DNA from 2 places in the Sulfurospirillum barnesii SES-3 genome. Region 2 is predicted to be linked to the other one. Evidence: riboswitches for the same ligand, from Rfam matches in the RefSeq annotation. Region 2 holds a riboswitch; the other holds the start of a gene.
What was found. A riboswitch is a leader RNA that binds a small molecule or an ion and turns the genes downstream of it on or off. The one in region 2 is predicted to bind thiamine pyrophosphate.

Region 1 (10,460 bases), 160 kb from region 2:
AGAAAAAAGAGCGTGTCTCCATAGAATCGGCGCTGCTTTCACGTTTTCCTATTGTGAGAACCGAGTCTTTTTTTATGAAAGACCAACCACGAGGTATTCACCGCATTACCCTCAATATTGAGCACCATCTCTTGGATGTTTACATTAACCATTGGCCAGCACATAAAGAAAAAGAGGCAGAGCGTCTTGTTTATGCAACCACGCTTAAAAATGTTTTGCTGAAAGAAAAAGGCAAAGCCTTTATTTTACTGGGTGATTTTAACTCGCCCTATCGGGTGCAAAAAGAGGATTGGGGTTTAGGATTTGCCACGGTTTTGGGTGTGGGCGATAAAACTGCACCTTTGTACAACACGTGGTATGACCTGCCTCAAAATGAGCGCTACTCGCACAGTTACGGCAAGCAAAAAACAGCACTTGATCACATCGTCATTGCGCCAACGCTTTACGATAACAAAGGCATCGAGTATAAGCCCAATTCATTGAAGCGTTTTGAAGCGCCTTATATGCTCGATGAAAATGGCAACCCCAAACGATGGCAAATCAGCCAAAAAGGAAAAGGTGAACATCTAGGAGAGGGGTATTCGGATCACTTTCCTGTGACTGCGATTTTCCATACGTTAAAAGATTAAGTCACAAAAATAACACTTTTTTAAGTCCTTTATTTTTATAGTTCTCTCTTATAACTAACATAAAAGGATAAAATGATGTTATGTGCTGAGAAACTTCAACGTCTTGTTATGGCAGGGGTTCTTTTGGTGGCGACGTATCTTATGAGTATTGGCTCGATTTATGGAACCATTTTACTTGGTTTTGTGATTGCCATGATTGTGGTGTGGGCGATTACCGATTTTTGTCCTTCCATCTGGTTATTTGCCAAACTTTTTGGAGCGTGCAAATCGAACCGCTAGAGGCGTTTTACCTTTACATGTAAAAGGACGATTTAACCAACTTTGCGTTACAATCGGCTTAAATTATTTACATGTAAAGGTTGATCATGGTCAAACCCCTTTTGATAGAAATTGGTGTTGAAGAACTTCCTGCAATTCCCTTTTTGAAAGAACTCCCTACAATTGAAAAACAATGGCTTGATATTTTAGAAAACAATGCCTTAGCGTGTGCGTTTGAGTTTTATTACACACCGCGTCGTTTGGTGCTGTGGCATGAGGCATTTCCTACTGAGCAAGGAGCACGTGAAGAAGAGTTTTTTGGAGCTCCGCTGAGTGTTGCACTTAAAGATGGCGCACCAACACCTGCGGCTTTAGGCTTTGCGAAAAAATGCGGTGTAGCGTTTAGTGAAATTGCTACTGCCATGAAAGATGGCAAAGAGGTTTTGTACTACAAACGAACCATTGCGGCGCAAAGTTCTAAACCACTGCTTAAAGAGATGATTGAGCAGTTTATTAAGGGACTAAATTTTGGAAAGTCTATGCGTTGGGGCTTTTTGGAAGAGAGTTTTATTCGCCCGATTCGCTGGTTTGGGTGTATGTTAGGGGATGAACATGTTTCATTTTCTCTTTTTGGTGTTGAATCCACACCCTTTTCTTACCCGCACCGTACCATTTCGTATGAGCCTTTTGCGTATATGTTTGCAGGGGATTATTTTGAGCGTTTGGCGCAGCGTGGCGTGGTGCTTTACCCTTGCAGACGTGAAGAGATTATTTTAAATGCGTTTAAAGCGATTGAGGCAAAAGAGGGTGTGAGCATTGAGATTGATACCGACCTTTTAGCTGAAGTTGTGGCGATTACCGAGTATCCAACGGCGTTAATTGGAAGTTTTGAAGAACGATTTTTACGTTTGCCTCCTGAGGTGATTATTACCTCCATGAAAGAGAATCAACGCTATTTCCCTGTGTTTAAAGAGGGTAAACTCACCAATCGTTTTATTGTGGTTTCCAATGCCATTAGCGATGATTATGACCTTATTGTCAGAGGGAATGAGAAAGTGCTTCGTGCCCGTTTATCAGACGCACTGTTCTTCTTAGATAATGACCTTAAAAAAGGGCTTTGCTATGAGGGGCTAAAAGATATTACCTATTTGGATGGGCTAGGCTCTTTGATGGATAAGACAGAGCGGGAAAAAACCATAGCGCTTTACTTAAGCAAGCAGTATGAAGAGCAACTTTTAGCGCAGCACAGTCGTTTAAATGCGCAAAGTTTGCATGCACTTATGGAAAAATCTGTCCTCTATGCCAAAAGCGATTTACTCAGTGAAATGGTTTATGAATTTACCGAGCTTCAAGGTCTTATGGGCTACTACTACGCTAAAGAAGCGGGCGAGGATGAACTTTTTGCCCTAGCGCTTAAAGAGCAGTACCTTCCAAATTCTGAGGAGAGTGCGCTTCCTAGTACGCTTTTTAGTGCCATTGTTGCTTTGGCGTACAAATTAGATTCTTTGATTGCGCTTTTTAGCATCAACAAAATCCCCACAGGCAACAAAGACCCGTATGCGCTTCGCCGTGCGGTCAATGGCATTGTGAAAATTGTCTTAGAACAAGGGATTGCTTTTGATATTTCTAAAGATTTAAAAGCGCTTTCACAGGGTTATAAAGCGTTTGATTTTGCGCTTTTAGAGAGCTTCTTCTTAGAGCGAATGTATCAGTTTTTCGATGTGAACCCTTCCATTATTGCAGCGGTGATTAGCAGTGGGGAGCGAGACATTGTGCGCTTGTCTTTGAAAATCAAAGCACTGGCACATATCGTTCAAGACGATGGTTTTAAAGAGATGTTTTCAACCTTTAAACGGGTGGCAAATATCATTAAAAATATGAAAACGGATGAAGCATTGAGTGTCAATAAAGCCCTCTTTGAAAATGCGTATGAACATGCGCTTTTTGATGCATTTGATGCGGTTAATGCGCAAAGCTATGAGACGTTTGAAGCGCATTTAGACGCACTTTTTGCACTCAAGCCACATATTGATGCTTTTTTCGATAATGTCATGGTCAATGCTGAAAATCTTGAGCTAAGAGCCAATCGTCAAAACCTCATCGCCTCTATTTACACGGCATTTAAGTCGATTGCAGATATTAAAGAGATTACACTCTAAACCCTTACAAGGAGACTTAGGTCTCCTTCTCTAAACACACCAAAGGGGCGTTAAAATGCGTTTAACAACCTGTCCGCTTGATTGTTTTGATGGATGCAGCATTGTTGTTGGGGATGATTTAAAACTCAAAGGAAACAAAGCCCATCCCATCACGCAGGGCTATTTGTGTCACCACCTCAACCATTATCACCATTTTGAACGTATTGAAGAGCCTCGTTATTTGGGGCAGAGTATCTCACTGCAAGAGGCTTTGGATATTTTGGTGGAGAAGCTTAAAACACATGCGCCTTCCCAAACACTCTATTTTAAAGGGAGTGGCAATTTAGGGGTGATGCAAGGGGTGAGCAAACGTTTTTTTGCAGAACATAAAGCGGTATTAGCTTCGGGTTCTTTATGCGATGAGGCAGGCGATGTGGGTATTTGTGAGGGAAGAGGGGCAAATTTAGCGCTTTCACCTTTACATGTAAAAGAGGCGGAAGTGGTGATTATTTGGGGGCGAAATCCCTCTGTCACCAATTCGCATATGCTTCCTTCTCTTAAGGGTAAAACGCTTATTGTCATCAACCCCGTGGCAATAGACCTTGCAAAAAATGCAGCGTTGTTTCTTCAAATCAAACCCAAAGGTGACCTTTTTTTAGCGTTAGCTTTGTGTAAAGCCCTTTTACATGTAAAGGGAGAAGATAAGGCTTTTTTAGCAGAGCGCACGCTTAATTTTGAAGCCTTTCGAGACTTTCTTGAGGGCTTTACACAAGAGGAATTACTCTCTAAAGCCGATGTTTCTGAGGCACACATAGAAGCGTTTTTGGAGCTGATTCAAGGACAAAAAGTCTCCATTTTAGTGGGCGTTGGGGTTCAAAAGTACCGTTTTGGACACAGTGTTTTACGCTCTATTGATGCATTGGGCGCTCTTTTAGGACTTTTTGGAAAAGAAGGATGTGGCATTGGCTATTTGAGCAATAGCGGTTTTGGATTTGATGCACCTTTTAAAGTTAAAGCCCAAACAGAGCCTTTGCCCATTGTTGATTTTGGTAACTATGCGATGGTTTTTATTCAAGGGGGCAATCCCTTAAATCAAATGCCAGCTTCGCTTAGCGTAAGAGAGGGAATTAAAAAAGCTTCGTGCGTGGTTTACTTTGGTTTGCACGAAAATGAGACCTCACAAAAGGCGCATTTGGTCATTCCTGCGTGTTCGTTTTTGGAAAAAGAGGATGTAAAACTCAGCTACGGGCATCCGTTTGTGGGGAGAATGCCAAAAATCGTGGAGAGTGAGATAGGCATCAGTGAGTATGCGCTTACGCAAAAACTCTTAGAGGCTTTTGGATACACGCCTTTAGAAAGTGAAGAGGCAATTCTTCAAAAAGTGATAGACTCGAACAGTATGCAAAAAGAGGGTTTTTTGGTTTCAAAAAGTTATGAGGATATGCCTTATGCTCAAGGGTTTTATACGCCCAGTGGAATGTTTGAATTTTTAGAAGATTTTGAGGAAGAGCCTTTGGAAGAGGAGGGCTTTTTTCTTTTAAGTGCCAAACAAAACAGGTCGCTTAATTCTCAATTTATTACCGATGATTATCTGTATGTTCCACGAAGTTTAGGCTTAGAACAAGAAGATAAAGTGGTGCTTCAGAGTCCTTCTGGGCGTTGTGAATATACGGTGATGCCTTGTGATTTTTTACGGGATGATTGTGTTTTGCTTTACAGTGGCGCTAAAAATGGCAATGTTTTAACCCCACATCTCATGAGCCAAAAAGGAGTATGTGCGGTGTATCAAGAGACCAAAGTGCGATTGGATAAGGTGCGATGACTTCAAATGATGTTTTACTCGATGATGCGCTGCTTTTGGTAGAGCAGAACTTTTACTTTTTACATATGGGTGAGTTTTTAGGCAAACTCTCTAAAACAGAAGATTTACTCGATAGAAGTCTTTTTGTGGTAAAAAAGTATGAAGAGGGACAAGCCTACTACTTCAATGCGCAAATTATTCAAGAGCTCCTCATCAATGCTCGTCAGACGGACAAAGATACCATTTCGCTGTTTGAGTATTTTGTTGAGTTTAACGCATTTAGAGGCATGTGTATGGCGATGGTGGAGAGTTTGCGTTTTGAGAGTTCTTTTAAAACCTTTATGCAAGAGCTTTTCAAAGAGCAGTATGAGAACTTTTTTGACATCCTCTCTTTTGTACGCAATGTCCTCTCACACAACATTCACTCTGAAATTTGTTTGAGCGAAAAAGACTACGATGGCACGCTCAAACGCATTCGCCGAATGAGTCGAAACCCCAACATCGCTTTTTCGTTTCAATACGCTCTCAACCTGCCTGAATTAGGCGCTCCCAATGATGCGTATGTCTTTACATGTAAGATTGATTTTGAAGCTTTGTGTGAAGGAATGCCCTTTTTAGAGATTTTGTCGATGTTTGATTTATTGATGCTCAGTGAGCTGTGTTTTAATTTGGTGATGACGTATCGGATGCAAGAAGAGAAAGAGTTTAGGGAAGACGTTTAATAATTAGAACTCTAAATTGTAAGTTGTAACAAATGATTTTACAGGGAACAGGGGTTGGAACTTTTAGCTTTTGTTTTGATTGAACATCTTTTTTTTTACATGTAAAGATTTATTTGAGTAATGATGAGATAAAAATAGTGGAGAATCAATAATGACCTTTCAGCAATTAAATCAATTAGGTCAAATAATTGATAATGCTTGTGATGTTAATAATATTGATGAATTAAATACTATTATTGCAATTCATTCTGAGTTTACTGAAACTATGGAAGATTCTATAGAAAAAACGTATAGTTACTATTTACTTGGCAACGCTTGGCATGGTGTTAGAGAAATAGAACACGAAAAAAATGTAACGAAAGTTTGGAGCTTAGCGCAAGAAGAAGTATTTAAGGAGATTTATTATTTCAGAAAGGCGATTCAGCAAAGAGAGTTTGAAAATTTAGATGTATCTTTACAGTTAGCAGTTTATATAAATCTTGGAAATGCTTTTAGCCATTACGGAAGAACAATAAATGCAATAAAATATTTTGACAAAGCGATAGCATTAAAATTTTGGCATAAAAGTGTCGTCAATCATCCTAATTATTTTATGGCATTGATAAATAAAGGATTGACTTTAGAGTATTACTCTGAATTAGACTATGATGGTGGACATAAAGAGTTTTTTATAAAATTTGCCTATAAGAACTTTCAAGAAGCCATATCAATAATAAATGAATATTTGAAAAAGAACTATCCAGATAAAGAGTATTATCAAGAAAAAAAGGACAATATTCTAACAAAACTAAAATGGTACGAAGAGCAGTTTTCTTCTACTGAATTAGAAAATAGTGATTATTTTTTAAATTATAAAACACAATTTTCAAAAAATGAAGCTAACTATAGAAAATGGTGTCTATCACATAAACTTTTTTTAAACCCATTAAATGATTTGGGAAGCTATGATATTTCAACTCATGACCCTTTGAATTTACCTAATTTAACGACAGACATTGAAGAAGGGTTTCCAAAAATCATTACAAATTTTAATCAACTTAAACAAGAGTATATATCGTATAGGCATTTATTATTTGAAGGAGTACATGAAAAAACTCCAAAATACTATGACAAAGAAACTTCTATAATTGATGACTATAACTATAATTTATATAATATCAATATTGAAAAAATAAAAATAGCTTTTCGAGGGTTTTACTCTATTTTTGACAAAATTGCTAATTTCTTAAATGAGTATTTTTATTTAAATATGAATAAAAATAATATTTATTTCTCAAATATTTGGTATGAATATGAAAATCGTCAAAAAATAGGAATAAAAGAGATTTTTAACAAAAGTGAGAATTTAGCTTTACGAGGACTTTATTTAATTAGTAAAGATTTATTTGATGATAAACAAAAAGAATTTTTTGAAGTTTTAGAACCCGAAGCACAAAAAATAAATGATATAAGAAATCATTTAGAACATAAGTTTATATCTATCAAACTATTGGATATTGAGAAATTTGAGACTTACAAAGAAAGAAATAGAAATTTTGCTATTACAGAAGATGAACTTCAACAAAAAACACTCCTTTTAGCACAATTAGCGAGGGAAGCTATCATTTATTTATCTTTTACAGTGCATATTGAAGAGAAGAAAAAGGAGATTACAGATAAATATGCAACAATTCAATTAGATTTAAAGAATAGGGGTCGAAATTAAACTTTTAATTTTTCAAAGTGAATTTCAAGGTTTATGGATAATGTACATACAACACAGTGTGAGCTTTGATGACGTGAGAGATATTTTTTATATCTCAAATGTGTATATTAAATCGGTGACTAATAGATTAGGTATGTAACTATAGCCTATAAATTTTGTGTTATAATTCAACCCACTTATCAGGGGAGCGCAAGCTGAGAGTAGGCGAAAGCCTTGACCCTTTTAACCTGTATCTAGATAATACTAGCGTAGGGAGATAAATTCTGCATTTTTATATTCATTCTTGCACATTTATACATACTCCCAAAAACGCTAAACGCAAGGACGTTTATGTTGTTAATCAATTCTGAGCCGATGAATGCGTTTATTGGTAGAAGTGTTTTAGAGTTTTTGAGCTGGCGTGGACTAAGCGATGCTTTTATTGCTGTTGAAATCAATCGCCAAATCATTCCCAAAGAGTCTTTTTCAACCACCCTCTTCAACGATGATGATACCGTTGAAATCATCTGTTTTGTTCGAGGTGGATGATGGAGCATGAGAGAGATTTTCGTTTACGAAACGCCCCTTTTTTACAAACCATTCCAAACATAACGGTTGCCATCGCTGGGGTGGGAGGTATAGGCTCAAATTTAGCTGTTTTATTGACACGACTAGGCTTTGTCAATCTTCTTGTGGTGGATTTTGATGTGGTGGAATATGTCAATCTAAACCGCCAACACTACACCACGCATGATGTTAAAAAGGCAAAAGTAGAAGCGCTAAAATCGCATCTTGAAGCCATCAATCCTTTGTGCAATGTCACCATCATCAACACAAAAATCACCCCTCTTAATCAGCATGAACTTTTCAAAGACTATGAAATCGTCTGCGAAGCGTTTGATGATCCTCGTGAAAAATCAATGCTCTTTCATGAGCGCATCAAAGAGGATAAGTTTGTTATCGGCTGTTCAGGTATGGCAGGCTCAAAGCTCTCTTCCATGCGCATAAAACGCTTGGGAGAAAAAGCCTTTGTGTGCGGAGACTTTGGGGAGCAGAGCATTGAGAGTGATGGCATTATGGCGCATAAGGTGGTGCATTGTGCAACCTTGATGGCAGAGTGCGTTTTGAGTATTTATGAAAGCAGTTTAAAGGAGAAACAATGAACGATACATTACACATAGCAGGGCGTGAGTTTAGCTCACGCTTCATTTTGGGAAGCGGTAAATTTTCACTGGAGTTGATTCAAAGTGCTATTGAAAAAGCGGGAGCGCAAATCATTACCTTGGCACTACGAAGGGTCAATTTTGAAGGGGCTGAGAATATTTTGGATTTTATTCCCAAAGGCATTACGCTTTTACCCAATACCTCTGGTGCTCGCAATGCAGACGAAGTGTTGCGTTTAGCACGGATTGCACGAGAACTTGGGTGTGGAGATTTTATTAAGGTAGAGTGTATTAATGATTCGAAGTATTTACTTCCTGATAATTATGAGACGATTCATGCAACAGAGCTTTTAGCAAAAAATGGGTTTTTGCCCATGGTGTATATGTTCCCCGATTTGAGCATTGCACGAAGATTGGTGGATTCTGGAGCGGTGGCGGTGATGCCTTTGGCTTCTCCGATTGGCTCCAATCGAGGGCTTTTAACCAAAGAATTTATCCAAATTTTAGTCGATGAGATAGACCTTCCTATTATTGTTGATGCAGGTATTGGTACACCTTCGCAAGCGTGTGAACTCATGCAAATGGGCGTGGATGCCTTGATGATTAACACCGCTGTTGCCACCTCTGGCAATGTGGCACTTATGGCGCAGGCATTTGGTGAAGCGATAAAAGCAGGAAGAATGGCGTATTGCGCAGGGCTTGGCAGGGTTTCAAAGGTGGCGGATGCGAGTTCGCCACTCAGCGGATTTTTGGAGTAGAGCATGGCACAGTTAGAACGCATTGATGATACGTTATTGAAAAAAGTGCTTACGTTACGAGAAGATGCCACGTTTGCATTTAGCAAGGAGGATGTTTTAAGGGTTTTAGAGAAACAAAGCATCACGGTTGAGGATATGATGGTGTTGCTGAGTGAAAGTGCGCTTGAGTGCTTAGAGTTGATGTGCCAAAAATCACAAGAGGTGACACGACGCTATTTTGGCAATAGCATAGCGCTTTTTACGCCGCTTTATATCTCCAATTTTTGTGATAATTTATGTGTCTATTGTGGGTTTAATACGAAAAACTCGATTAAACGATTGCGCTTAGATGACAAGTCAATTCATGAAGAGCTGTTAGCTATTTCCAAAACGGGGCTGAGGGAAATTTTGATTTTAACAGGGGAGAGTGAAACGCATTCGGATATTGCGTATATTGCTAATGCGGCTTCTTTGGCTAAAAAGCAATTTTCTACCATTGGGGTTGAGGTCTATCCTACCACGATTGATGGGTATAAGACCTTGCATGAACATGGTGTTGATTTTGTCACCGTTTTTCAAGAGACTTACAATCCTAAAAAATACACACAGGTGCATCTTTTGGGCAATAAATCCGTTTTTGAGTACAGATTTCAAGCACAAGAGCGAGCCTTGATGGGTGGCATGAGAGGAGTTGGTTTTGGTGCTTTGTTTGGGTTAGATGATTATCAAAAAGATGCGCTGTGTTGTGCGTATCATGCCTCTTTGGTGCAAAGAAAGTTCCCCCATGCAGAGATCGCGCTCTCCGTGCCACGGTTACGACCCATTAAAAACAACAAAGGTATCTCGCCCAATGATGTGGACGAAAAACGGCTGTTGCAAATCATGTGTGCGTACAGACTTTTTTTGCCTTTTGCTGCTATTACAATTTCCACAAGGGAGCGCAAGGGTTTTAGAGACGCTGTGTTAAAGATTGCGGCGACTAAGATTTCAGCAGGTGTGAATGTTGGCATTGGCAAACACTCTGGTGAAGAAGGGGGTGATGCGCAGTTTGAGATAAGCGATGAGCGAGAAGTTGCGGATATGCACCGTGATATTTTAGAGATGGGGCTTCAAGCCGTTTTTAAAGACTATGAATATGTTTAAGATAGCTTGATAAAGAAAAGGCTAGTAAAATTTTACTAGCCTTTGATACTTTAAACGGCTTCGTTATCCGTTTCACCCGTTCTAATACGAATGCTTTTTTCCACATCGGTGACGAAGATTTTTCCATCACCAATTTTTCCCGTTCGAGCATTTTTAATAATCACATCCACCACTTTATCTACCAG
Region 2 (10,460 bases):
CCAAGCCCTTTACATCTCCAAAGAAGCAGGAAAAAATACCGCAACCTTTTTAGCCTAAACTCTTTACATGTAAAACACTTTCAAGCACGCATTAATCAAGCTTTTACCCCCATTTTTGTATAATCGCTCAAAAATTTACATAAGGCGCACAGACTCATGAGCGAAAAAAGTACCGTTTACAATCCTAAAGAGATTGAAGAGAGTTACTACAAAATTTGGGAAGACAGAGGCTATTTTGAGATTGATGGCAATAAAGCCATTCAAGAAAGTGGTAAAAACTTCTGTATCATGATGCCCCCTCCAAACGTCACAGGAAGCCTGCATATCGGGCACGCCCTCACCTTTACCCTTCAAGATATTATCACCCGTTTTAAACGTATGGATGGGTTTAAAACCCTTTGGCAACCTGGAACCGATCATGCGGGGATTGCGACACAAAATGTGGTTGAAAAGCAACTCTTAGCTGGGGGGATTACAAAAGAAGAGCTAGGTCGTGAGAAGTTCTTAGAAAAAGTCTGGGAATGGAAAGCATACAGTGGCGGACAAATCGTGCATCAAATGCGAAAACTTGGTGTAAGTCCAGCATGGAGTAGAGAGCGCTTTACAATGGATGATGGGCTTAAAAACTCGGTTAAAAAAGCCTTTGTCAAATACTACAATGAAGGCTTAATCGTTCGTGGTAACTACATGGTCAATTGGTGTACCCATGATGGTGCGCTCAGTGACATCGAAGTGGAATTTGAAGCCAACAAAGGCAAACTCTACCATCTCAAATATTTCCTAAAAGACTCCAAAGAGTTTTTAGTCGTCGCCACCACACGCCCCGAGACCTACTTTGGTGACACGGCTGTTATGGTGCACCCTGAAGATGAGCGTTATAAACACCTTTTGGGCAAAAAAGTCGTTCTGCCACTCATTGATCGTGAGATTGAGATTATTGCCGATGAGCATGTTGATATGAGCTTTGGAACAGGCTGTGTTAAAGTGACCCCAGCGCACGACATCAACGACTACGAGGTGGGCAAACGCCACAATTTAGAATTTATCACTATTTTTGACCCAAGCGGTATCTTGAATGAGCAGTGTGGCGAATTTCAAGGTCGTGAGCGCCTTGAAGTAAGAAATGACGTTGTTTCAAAACTAGAATCGCTTGGTTTTATCGATAAAATTGAAGATTATGAAAATCAAGTAGGACACTGCTACCGTTGTAAAAATGTGGTTGAACCTTACATCTCTAAACAGTGGTTTGTTAAAAAAGAGATCGCTGAGGGCGCTATTGCTAAAGTCAATGAACACTTAGCAGAGTTTTACCCAAGCCACTGGCTCAATTCATACAATGCATGGATGAAAGAGCTTCGTGATTGGTGTATTTCACGCCAACTTTGGTGGGGACATCAAATTCCTGTATTTTATTGCGATGCGTGTGGACATGAGTGGGCGAGTGAAGCGGAGAGTGAGCATGAATGCCCTACATGTAAAGCTTCCAGCATCCATCAAGACCCCGATGTTCTGGACACATGGTTTAGCTCAGGTCTGTGGCCTTTTTCAACGCTGGGTTGGGAAAATGGCGATGCTTACAAAGGTGAAAAATGGAATGAGAGTGACTTAAAAGAGTTCTATCCAAACACCCTCCTCATCACTGGTTTTGACATTCTCTTCTTCTGGGTTGCACGTATGATGTTCTCAGGTGAATACACCCTAGGACAGCTTCCATTTAAAGACATTTACCTCCATGCTCTGGTTAAAGATGAACACGGTCAAAAGATGAGTAAAAGTAAAGGCAATGTTATCGATCCACTCGATACCATCAGCGAATACAGTGCCGATACCTTACGCTTTACCCTTGCTATCTTAGCGGTTCAAGGTCGTGACATTAAGCTTAGCGGCGAAAAACTGGAGCAAATCCGTAATTTTACCAATAAACTCTACAACGCTTCACGCTTCTTGTTGATGAATGCAAATTCGTTTGAAGACCTTGACAACATCGAAATCAAAACAGCTCTGGGTGCGTACATGAAAAGCCGTTTGGCAGTAGCACAAGAAGAGGTACGTGGACACTTTAGCGATTACCGTTTTAACGATGCAGCAACCACACTTTACCGCTTCTTATGGGGTGAGTTTTGCGACTGGGGTATTGAGCTTAGTAAGGCCGATAAACCTGCGATTTTAGAGTTAGGATCTATCTTCAAAGAGGCAATGAAACTCTTGCATCCCTTTATGCCCTTTATCTCAGAGTTTTTATATCAAGAGCTTTCAGATACTACACTAGAAGCAGCAGAGTCTATTATGGTCAAACGCTATCCACACGATTTAAAACGTGACGAGGCTATTGAGCAAACCTTTGAATTGGTCATTGAAGCCATTGTGGGTATTCGTCGTGCCAAAGCTAACATTGATCTTGGTAACAAAAAAATTGAACACGCTTACATTAAAGTGGCAGATGCTTCAACGCTTAAAGATGGTATGAAATACATTTGTTTATTAGCAAAAGTTGAAAATATCGACTTAACAGAGGTGAAAATTGCAAATGCTGCCAGTGATGTCGGTGACAATGTTGAGGTATTTATTCCCCTAAGCGGTGTGGATTTAAGCCCCATTATTGAGCGCTTGAATCATCAAAAAATAAAACTAGAAAAAGAGATCCAAAAACTAAGCGGTATGCTCTCAAACGAGCGTTTTGTTGCCAATGCACCCAAAGAGGTCATTGCTGAAAATCAAAAAGGTCTGGATGATGCCAGAGCTAAAATGGAAAAAATTGAGAGTGAGTTAAACTCATTGAGTCTTTAACGCTTTGATTTAAAAACAAAAGTAACCCTAAAAACAAAGGAGAAGAAATGCGTTTTATTGTAACACTGGTGATGGCATTGCTTAGTTTTAGTACATTTGCACATGCCCAAACCAATGAGAAAGTTTACACTCTAAGCCTTGCAACCACATGGGCTGAACAAGTTCCATTTTTAGGAACAGCACCTGCTACACTAGCTCACATGGTTGAGACAATGTCCAATGGACGCTTAAAAATAAAAATTGACTCCCCCAATAAACACAAATCCCCTTTTGGAGTGATGGATATGGCAAAAGCAGGTCAATACGACTTAGCTTATACCGCTTCATACTACTACAAAGGTAAAGATTATAAGCTTGTGTTTTTTACAACCGTTCCTTTTGGTATGCTCAGTTCTGAGCAATACGCTTGGTATAACTACGGTGGTGGTAAAGAGTTGGCGGCTAAAGTTTACGGCGAACACGGTTTGATTTCTTACCCTATGGGAACAACGGGGATGCAAATGGGTGGTTGGTTTAAAAAAGAGATTAAATCTTTAGAAGACCTCAAAGGCTTAAAATTCCGTATCCCTGGACAAGGTGGCGAAGTGATGGCGAAACTGGGTGTTAATGCGATGAGTACACCTCCAGGTGAGCTTTACACAGCACTAGAGCGCAACACGATTGATGCGGTTGAGTGGATTTCTCCTGTGTTTGACTTTGCGATGGGCTTTCATAAGCTAGCCAATTACTACTACACAGGTTGGCAAGAGCCTGCAAGCGAAATTCAACTCCTTGCTAACAAAAAGAAAATTGATGCACTCCCTGCTGATTTAAGAGCGATTTTAGAAACAGCAATTAAAGCCGTAGGCGCTCAGTTGATAGAACAATCAACCCATGCCAATGCTGAAGCATGGGCAAACATTGCCAAAGATTACCCTAATGTTAAAGTACAACAATTCCCATCCGATGTTATGGCAGCTTTGAAAAAAGCAGCTATCGAAATTGAAGACGAACAAGCAGCAAAAGATCCTGTCTTTAAAGAGATTTTGGACTCTCAGCGTGCGTACTTGGCAAAAGTTCGTCCATGGACACTCATGGGTGAATACGGTTACCTGAAACAACTCGAAAAATAATATTACCCGTGTTAGAGGACTATCCTCTAACACATTTTGTGCTAGGAGTGCTGGTTTTCCCAGCTGAGATAAGAGAGATGACTCTTAAATCCTTGACCTGATCTGGATAATGCCAGCGTAGGAAAGCTTCTTCTTTTTCTATTCTTCCATTTATCCTTCACATTTACATGTAAAAAGGAAAATGATGCGATTCATACTATGTATCTTATGCTTATCTGCAAGCGTTGTTTTTGCTGAGTCAAAAATCTATACCCTTACTCTCGCCTCTTCTTGGGGTGAACAGATTCCTATTTTAGGAAGCGCTCCTTATAAAGTAGCCAAACTTGCTGAGGAGATGTCGCAAGGACGCTTAATCATCAAAGTTGATTTACCCCAAAAGCACAAAGCCCCCTTAGGCATTATGGATATGGTCAAAGAAGGGCTTTACGATATAGGCTACACAACGCCTGTGTATTACAAGGGCAAAGACTATAAGTTGGTCTTTTTTATGACCGTCCCTTTTGGTATGACCACCACAGAACAGTACGCTTGGTATTATTACGGTGGGGGCAAAACACTCAGCGAAAAAGTCTATGCACCCCATGGTCTTATCTCTTACCCAGGAGGAAGTGTGGGTATATCGATGGGCGGTTGGTTTAAAAAAGAGATTGTATCCTTAGAGGATTTAAAAGGTTTAAAAATTCGCATTTCAGGACAAGGTGGCGATGTGATGGCTCGCCTTGGTGTCAATGCCCTTAGCACCTCTCCAGGAGAGCTTTATATGGCAATGGAGACAGGTCTTTTGGACGCTGTTGAGTGGATAAGTCCTGCGTTTGATATGGCGATGGGCTTTCACAAAGTTGCACCTTATTACTACACAGGTTGGAGTAAGCCTAGCGGTGAAGGGCAATACCTTGTCAATCAAAAAAAGTTTCATACCTTGCCTCAGGATCTAAAGCGCATCTTAGAGAGTGCCATCAAAATCACCGCACGAGAGCTTCTTGATGAGTCTAATGATGCCAACGCAAAAACATGGGCAAAGATGCAACACGAGTACCCACACATCAAAATCAACCATTTTCCAAAAGAAGTTATGAACGCACTCAAAAAAGCAGCACACGAGGTCGAGGAAGAACAAGCCAACAAAGATGCACTTTACAAAGAGATTTTAGAATCCCAACGCTCTTATATCGCTAAGATTCGCCCTTGGAGTATGATGGGTGAAGTGGATTATTTGAGCGAAATAGCCAAATAGAATCCTTACATGTAAGGATTCTACGCTTTAGGGCGAAAGGGTTTGATGACCTCTTCATGACACGTTAAATACGCTCCGCCAATGAGGTCAATACAATAAGGCACGGCGGGGAAAACAGCGTCCAAGCACTCACGAATGGATTTGGGTTTTCCAGGCAAATTGATGATAAGGCTTTTACCTCTAATGCCCGCTACTTGGCGTGAAAGAATTGCCGTTGGAACATACTTTAGGCTTACTTGACGCATGAGTTCACCAAAGCCAGGCATCATCTTCTCACACACCGCTTCTGTGGCTTCGGGAGTAACATCACGAAGAGCCGGACCTGTGCCACCTGTGGTGACAATTAAAGAGCACTCTTGAACATCTGCCATATCTTTGAGCGCTTCTTCAATAAGACTCTGCTCATCAGGAATCACCTCATACACACGTTCCCACTCACAACTTAAATATTCACCTAAAACGTCCATAATCGCTTTTCCAGAAAGGTCTTCATACACACCTGCACTCGCACGATCTGAAACGGTTAAAATACCTATTTTTGCTTTCATCCAAACGCTCCTATTTTTTTAAACGCACTCTTACACTCGCCTCATGCGCACCCAGTCCTTCAGTATGTGCCAAAAGCGCACACGCTTCACCGATTTCATCCAGTCCTTGTTTGCTCATGCTGATGATGGAAGAACGTTTTAAAAAGTTTTCAACACCCAAAGGTGAGTAAAACTTCGCTGTTCCTCCCGTTGGAAGCGTATGATTGGGCCCTGCGATGTAATCACCGATGGGCTCAGGCGTGTAAGCCCCCATAAAAATAGCCCCTGCATGGCGAATACGAGGCAGTAAATCAAACGGGTGCGATGTCACCACTTCTAAGTGCTCAGGTGCGATTTGGTTCATCAAATCCACCGCTTCGTCCATGCTAGACGTCACAATAATCGCCCCACGCTCTTTAATCGAAACCTCGGCAATCGCTTTACGCTCTAATGTTTCAAGCCACGCATACACCTCGTCACGTGTTTTTTCGGCGATTTCCAAAGAAGGTGTGATAAGAATAGAACTTGCCATTTCATCGTGTTCGGCTTGAGAGAGCAAATCAATCGCCAAATGGTGAGGGTTCGCACTCGCATCTGCTAGCACACCAATCTCACTAGGCCCTGCTATCATGTCGATGTTCACTTCACCAAAAACGAGTTTCTTAGCCGTCGCAACAAAAATATTGCCAGGACCTGTGATGACATCCACTTTAGGAATGCTCCCAGTGCCATACGCCATCGCTGCAATAGCACTCGCACCGCCTACCTTATACGCCTTTTGGATGCCACACAAGTGCATCGCAGCCAGTAGCAAAGGATTAAGCTCATTATGAGGGGCTGGAGTACAAACGACAATCTCTTTCACACCTGCCACAATAGCGGGAATGGCATTCATCAAAAGTGAGCTTGGGTACGCCGCTTTGCCACCAGGAATGTAAAGCCCAGCTCTGTCCACGGGGGTGACTTTTTGCCCCAAAACCGTGCCATTGTCTTCAAAATCAAGCCATGATTTTGGCATGAGTTTTTCATGGTAAGCATAAATGCGTTTATACGCAAGTTCCAGTGCTTCTCTTAGTTTTGCATCAAGCGCATCGTAGGCTTTTTTCATAGCATCCGTGGAGACTTCTAGTGAAGCGTCATTTTCAACATGCCATTTATCAAATTTTTCAATATGGCGTTTTAAAGCCTCATTACCTTCTATTTTAATCTCCGCAATAATACCACTCACGATTTTAGAGACATTGTCCATATCCATATGCCCTCGACGTAAAAGTTCATCAAATTGGGCTTTAAAATTTTCTTCATTTGTTTTTAAAAGTAGCATAATTTCTCCTTTATAAGGTCTTCATTATAGTTTTTTTTCGCTTATAGCGTTCTTCCATCGAGATATTACCCAAAAGACCGCCTTGGTGGAGGTAAATGGGGTCTCCTTGAAGTGTGGGTAAATGCTCTAAAAAAACACTCCATCCCACGGGGTCATAGACCAAATCAAACTCCACACCCATTTCTGTCTTTAATTTTTCCCATAATACATACAATTCTATGTATAATTTTCCATAATGGTACTTCTTGGAACCTTCCAAAATTCTAGGATAACAACGCAAAGAAGGCTCAACCATTTCCCACTGCTGTTGTAAATAAGCACTATTGCCAACGGTGTTACATGTAAAGATGGGAAAAGGCAAATGCTTTTGCAAAAAAAGTGCGGTGGTTCCAGTACCCGAGGGTAAAAAAAGGTAAGGCTCTTTGAGTCCTGCTTGATAGACATCGGCTTTGAGTTCCTCGGCTAAGCGTTGCATACCTTCTTCCGCCTCTCTTTGCCGTCCCCCTTCACTTACATGTAAACTGTGCTCATCGAGATATTCAAGCACGGTATCTTCACGAGCATGTGACTCAATCACCCTCATACCATTCTCCAAAGCCGCTTGATAGTTGCCTATGGGATTCTCTTTTAAAAACGAAGGGATATGGTCGCACACATAGAAAAATTCCCAATTTTTGAGACGAGCTAAAACGGAGAGCGAATACATAGCATTGGATTGGTTGGAGCCTGAGCTTACAATGCGTTTAATATGAGGGAAATCATGCGTTAAAAAATAGTGAAACTTTCGTGCTTTATTGCCTGAAAAATCAGGATGCAAAAGGTCATCACGTTTGAGGTAGAAGGTACGGTTATGAAAAAAGTGTGATTCAAAAATGGAAGGAGAAAACATGTTTACATGTAACGTAAAGAAAGCCTCAAACGAGGCTTTCAAAAAGATTAGTTACGATTCATACAATTAAGGTCTTCAAAGGCTTGAAGCAAGCGATTTTTCACTGCTTCTTCACCAGGACGAAGCCATTTGCGTGGGTCATAGTATTTTTTATTAGGCTTATCTTCACCCTCTGGGTTACCAATTTGTCCTTGAAGGTATGCAGCATATTTTTCAATATACCCCTTTGTTCCTTCCCAAAATGCCCACTGTGTATCGGTGTCAATGTTCATTTTAATGACACCATAACCCACCGCTTCACGAATATCAGCGAGTTCACTGCCACTTCCACCATGAAAAACAAAATTGACAGGTTTTGCTTCTGTTTTAAATTTTTCCTCAATGTATTTTTGAGAATTATCTAAAATTTTTGGTGTTAAATGCACGTTCCCTGGTTTATAAACCCCATGCACATTGCCAAAAGAAGCAGCAATGGTAAAATTTGGACTCACTTTCATGAGCTCTTCATACGCATACGCAACATCTTGAGGTTGCGTGTACAAAGCAGAATTATCCATGTGTGAATTGTCCACACCGTCTTCTTCGCCGCCTGTGCATCCAAGTTCTATCTCTAAGGTCATTCCCATTTTACTCATTCTCTTAAGGTAGGCAACACACGTTTGAACATTCTCCACCAAAGGCTCTTCCGAGAGATCAAGCATATGTGAACTAAAAAGAGGTTTGCCTGTTTTTGCAAAATGCGCTTCACTGGCATCTAAGAGACCATCAATCCATGGTAGGAGTTTACGTGCGGCGTGGTCTGTATGCAAAATGACAGCCACTCCATAAGCCTCTGCTACAGTATGGACATGCAATGCCCCACTGATAGCGCCCAAAATACCTGCTTGAAGCCCACCAACCCCTTTACCTGCGTAAAACTCAGCGCCTCCATTGGAAAACTGAACAATCACAGGAGAGTTAGCCACTTTTGCTGCTTCTAACACCGCATTGATGGAGTTCGTGCCCACAACATTCACCGCAGGAAGTGCGTAATGATTTGCTTTAGCAATAGCAAATAGTTTTGCTACATCATCCCCTGTCACAACACCTGCTTGGATACAATCAAAAATTTTTGCATTTACCATAAAAAAACGCCCTTTACTTTGGTCTTAAATTACTTAAGTGTTACTTTCGCACCTTGACGTAGTTTTTGAGCTTTATCAGCAACTTCAACACGGAATTTTTCCATTTTTAAACCATTTTCAATTTGAGGTTTCACCATCTCAAACGACGCTTTTTCAGCTGCTTTGGTATCTTCAACTAAAATAACATGGTAGCCAAATTGAGTTTGAACAGGTGTTGTTGTGTACTCACCTTTTTTAAGTGCAAACGCTGCATCTGCAAAAGGTTTTACCATTTGATTAGCAGCAAACCAACCTAAATCACCACCACCTTGACCGCTAGGTCCTGTTGATTTTGTGGTTGCTAATTCAACAAATTTGTCATTGAGTTTTTGACCACTTAAACCACTAAGCTCTTTAATTGCAGCTTTGGCTTCTTCTTCGCTTTTCACTAAAATATGACGTGCTTTAACCGTTGCTGGTTGCATAAATTTATCCGCATTTTTGTCATAATAATCTTTCACTTCTTTGGCATCTACTTTAACATTGTTATAGATTTTTTTCATCCAAAGTTCTAAAGAAAGATCCTCTTTAATACGCTTAAGCGCATCGGTATACTCTTTATCTTTTTCAACGCCGCTTTTGAGGGCTTCTTTGGTTAAAAGTTTGCGCTCAACTGCTTGTTCAACAATCTTTTGTTTTGCATCAGAGGGAAGTTCTTCAAACTTTGCACCTTGCATTGCTCTCATAAGCACAGCAATATCTTGATCGGTTACATCTTCACCATTAACAGTTGCGTAAACTGCTGCATTTAAACTCATTCCAAGTACCGCAGATGCAATACCACTTAAAATAACTTTTTTCACTCAAATCCTTTGTTGAAATAATTTTTGAATTGTATCTAAAAGGATTATCGGTATAATTTTTTCTAAACGAAGCAAAGGTAAAAATGAAAAAGGCAAGCAAAGCAGAAATCAAAGCTATTAAAGCACTCTTTTTAGAGCATTATCCCAAAGCAGTGACAGAACTTAACTATAAAAATTTATACGAATTACTCGTCTGTGTCATGCTCTCAGCGCAATGTACCGATAAACGTGTTAACCTCATCACCCCTGCTCTTTTTGAGCGCTACCCCAATGCTCATGCGCTAGCCAATGCCAATCTTGATGAGATTAAATCGTTTATCAATTCTTGTTCTTTTTTTAACAATAAAGCGCTCAATCTTCTCAAAATGGCACAAAAGGTCGTCGAACACTATGAGGGTGAAATCCCTTTGGATGAGGAAAAATTAATGGGACTTGCTGGTGTTGGGCAAAAAACAGCCCATGTGGTCATGATAGAATACACCAATGCCAATCTTATGGCGGTTGATACGCATGTTTTTCGTGTGGCACATCGCCTAGGACTGAGTAGTGCAAAAACTGCCATTAAAACAGAAGAAGATTTGACCAAACTTTTCAAAGATGACTTAGCCACGCTTCATCAAG

Region 1: it holds a riboswitch for thiamine pyrophosphate, as region 2 does, so the genes downstream of both, thiS (sulfur carrier protein ThiS) here and SULBA_RS06920 (TRAP transporter substrate-binding protein) in region 2, are expected to answer to the same signal.

The regions. Positions count from the first base shown of each region.
Region 1 covers NC_018002.1:1,522,766-1,533,225, reverse strand. Annotated here, with positions in the region: gene SULBA_RS07685 (endonuclease/exonuclease/phosphatase family protein) at 1-629, shown strand, start outside; gene SULBA_RS07680 (DUF2892 domain-containing protein) at 705-908, shown strand; gene glyS (glycine--tRNA ligase subunit beta) at 995-3,046, shown strand; gene SULBA_RS07670 (molybdopterin-dependent oxidoreductase) at 3,102-4,847, shown strand; gene SULBA_RS07665 (hypothetical protein) at 4,844-5,548, shown strand; gene SULBA_RS07660 (LA2681 family HEPN domain-containing protein) at 5,700-7,253, shown strand; TPP riboswitch at 7,425-7,525, shown strand; gene thiS (sulfur carrier protein ThiS) at 7,584-7,781, shown strand; gene thiF (sulfur carrier protein ThiS adenylyltransferase ThiF) at 7,781-8,395, shown strand; gene SULBA_RS07645 (thiazole synthase) at 8,392-9,153, shown strand; gene thiH (2-iminoacetate synthase ThiH) at 9,157-10,275, shown strand; gene SULBA_RS07635 (P-II family nitrogen regulator) at 10,326-10,460, opposite strand, start outside.
Region 2 covers NC_018002.1:1,367,031-1,377,490, forward strand. Annotated here, with positions in the region: gene SULBA_RS06905 (GGDEF domain-containing protein) at 1-58, shown strand, start outside; gene SULBA_RS06910 (valine--tRNA ligase) at 157-2,787, shown strand; gene SULBA_RS06915 (TRAP transporter substrate-binding protein) at 2,835-3,899, shown strand; TPP riboswitch at 3,933-4,040, shown strand; gene SULBA_RS06920 (TRAP transporter substrate-binding protein) at 4,084-5,133, shown strand; gene mog (molybdopterin adenylyltransferase) at 5,154-5,681, opposite strand; gene hisD (histidinol dehydrogenase) at 5,692-6,984, opposite strand; gene SULBA_RS06935 (1-aminocyclopropane-1-carboxylate deaminase/D-cysteine desulfhydrase) at 6,995-7,915, opposite strand; gene fbaA (class II fructose-bisphosphate aldolase) at 7,921-8,997, opposite strand; gene SULBA_RS06945 (peptidylprolyl isomerase) at 9,027-9,839, opposite strand; gene nth (endonuclease III) at 9,923-10,460, shown strand, end outside.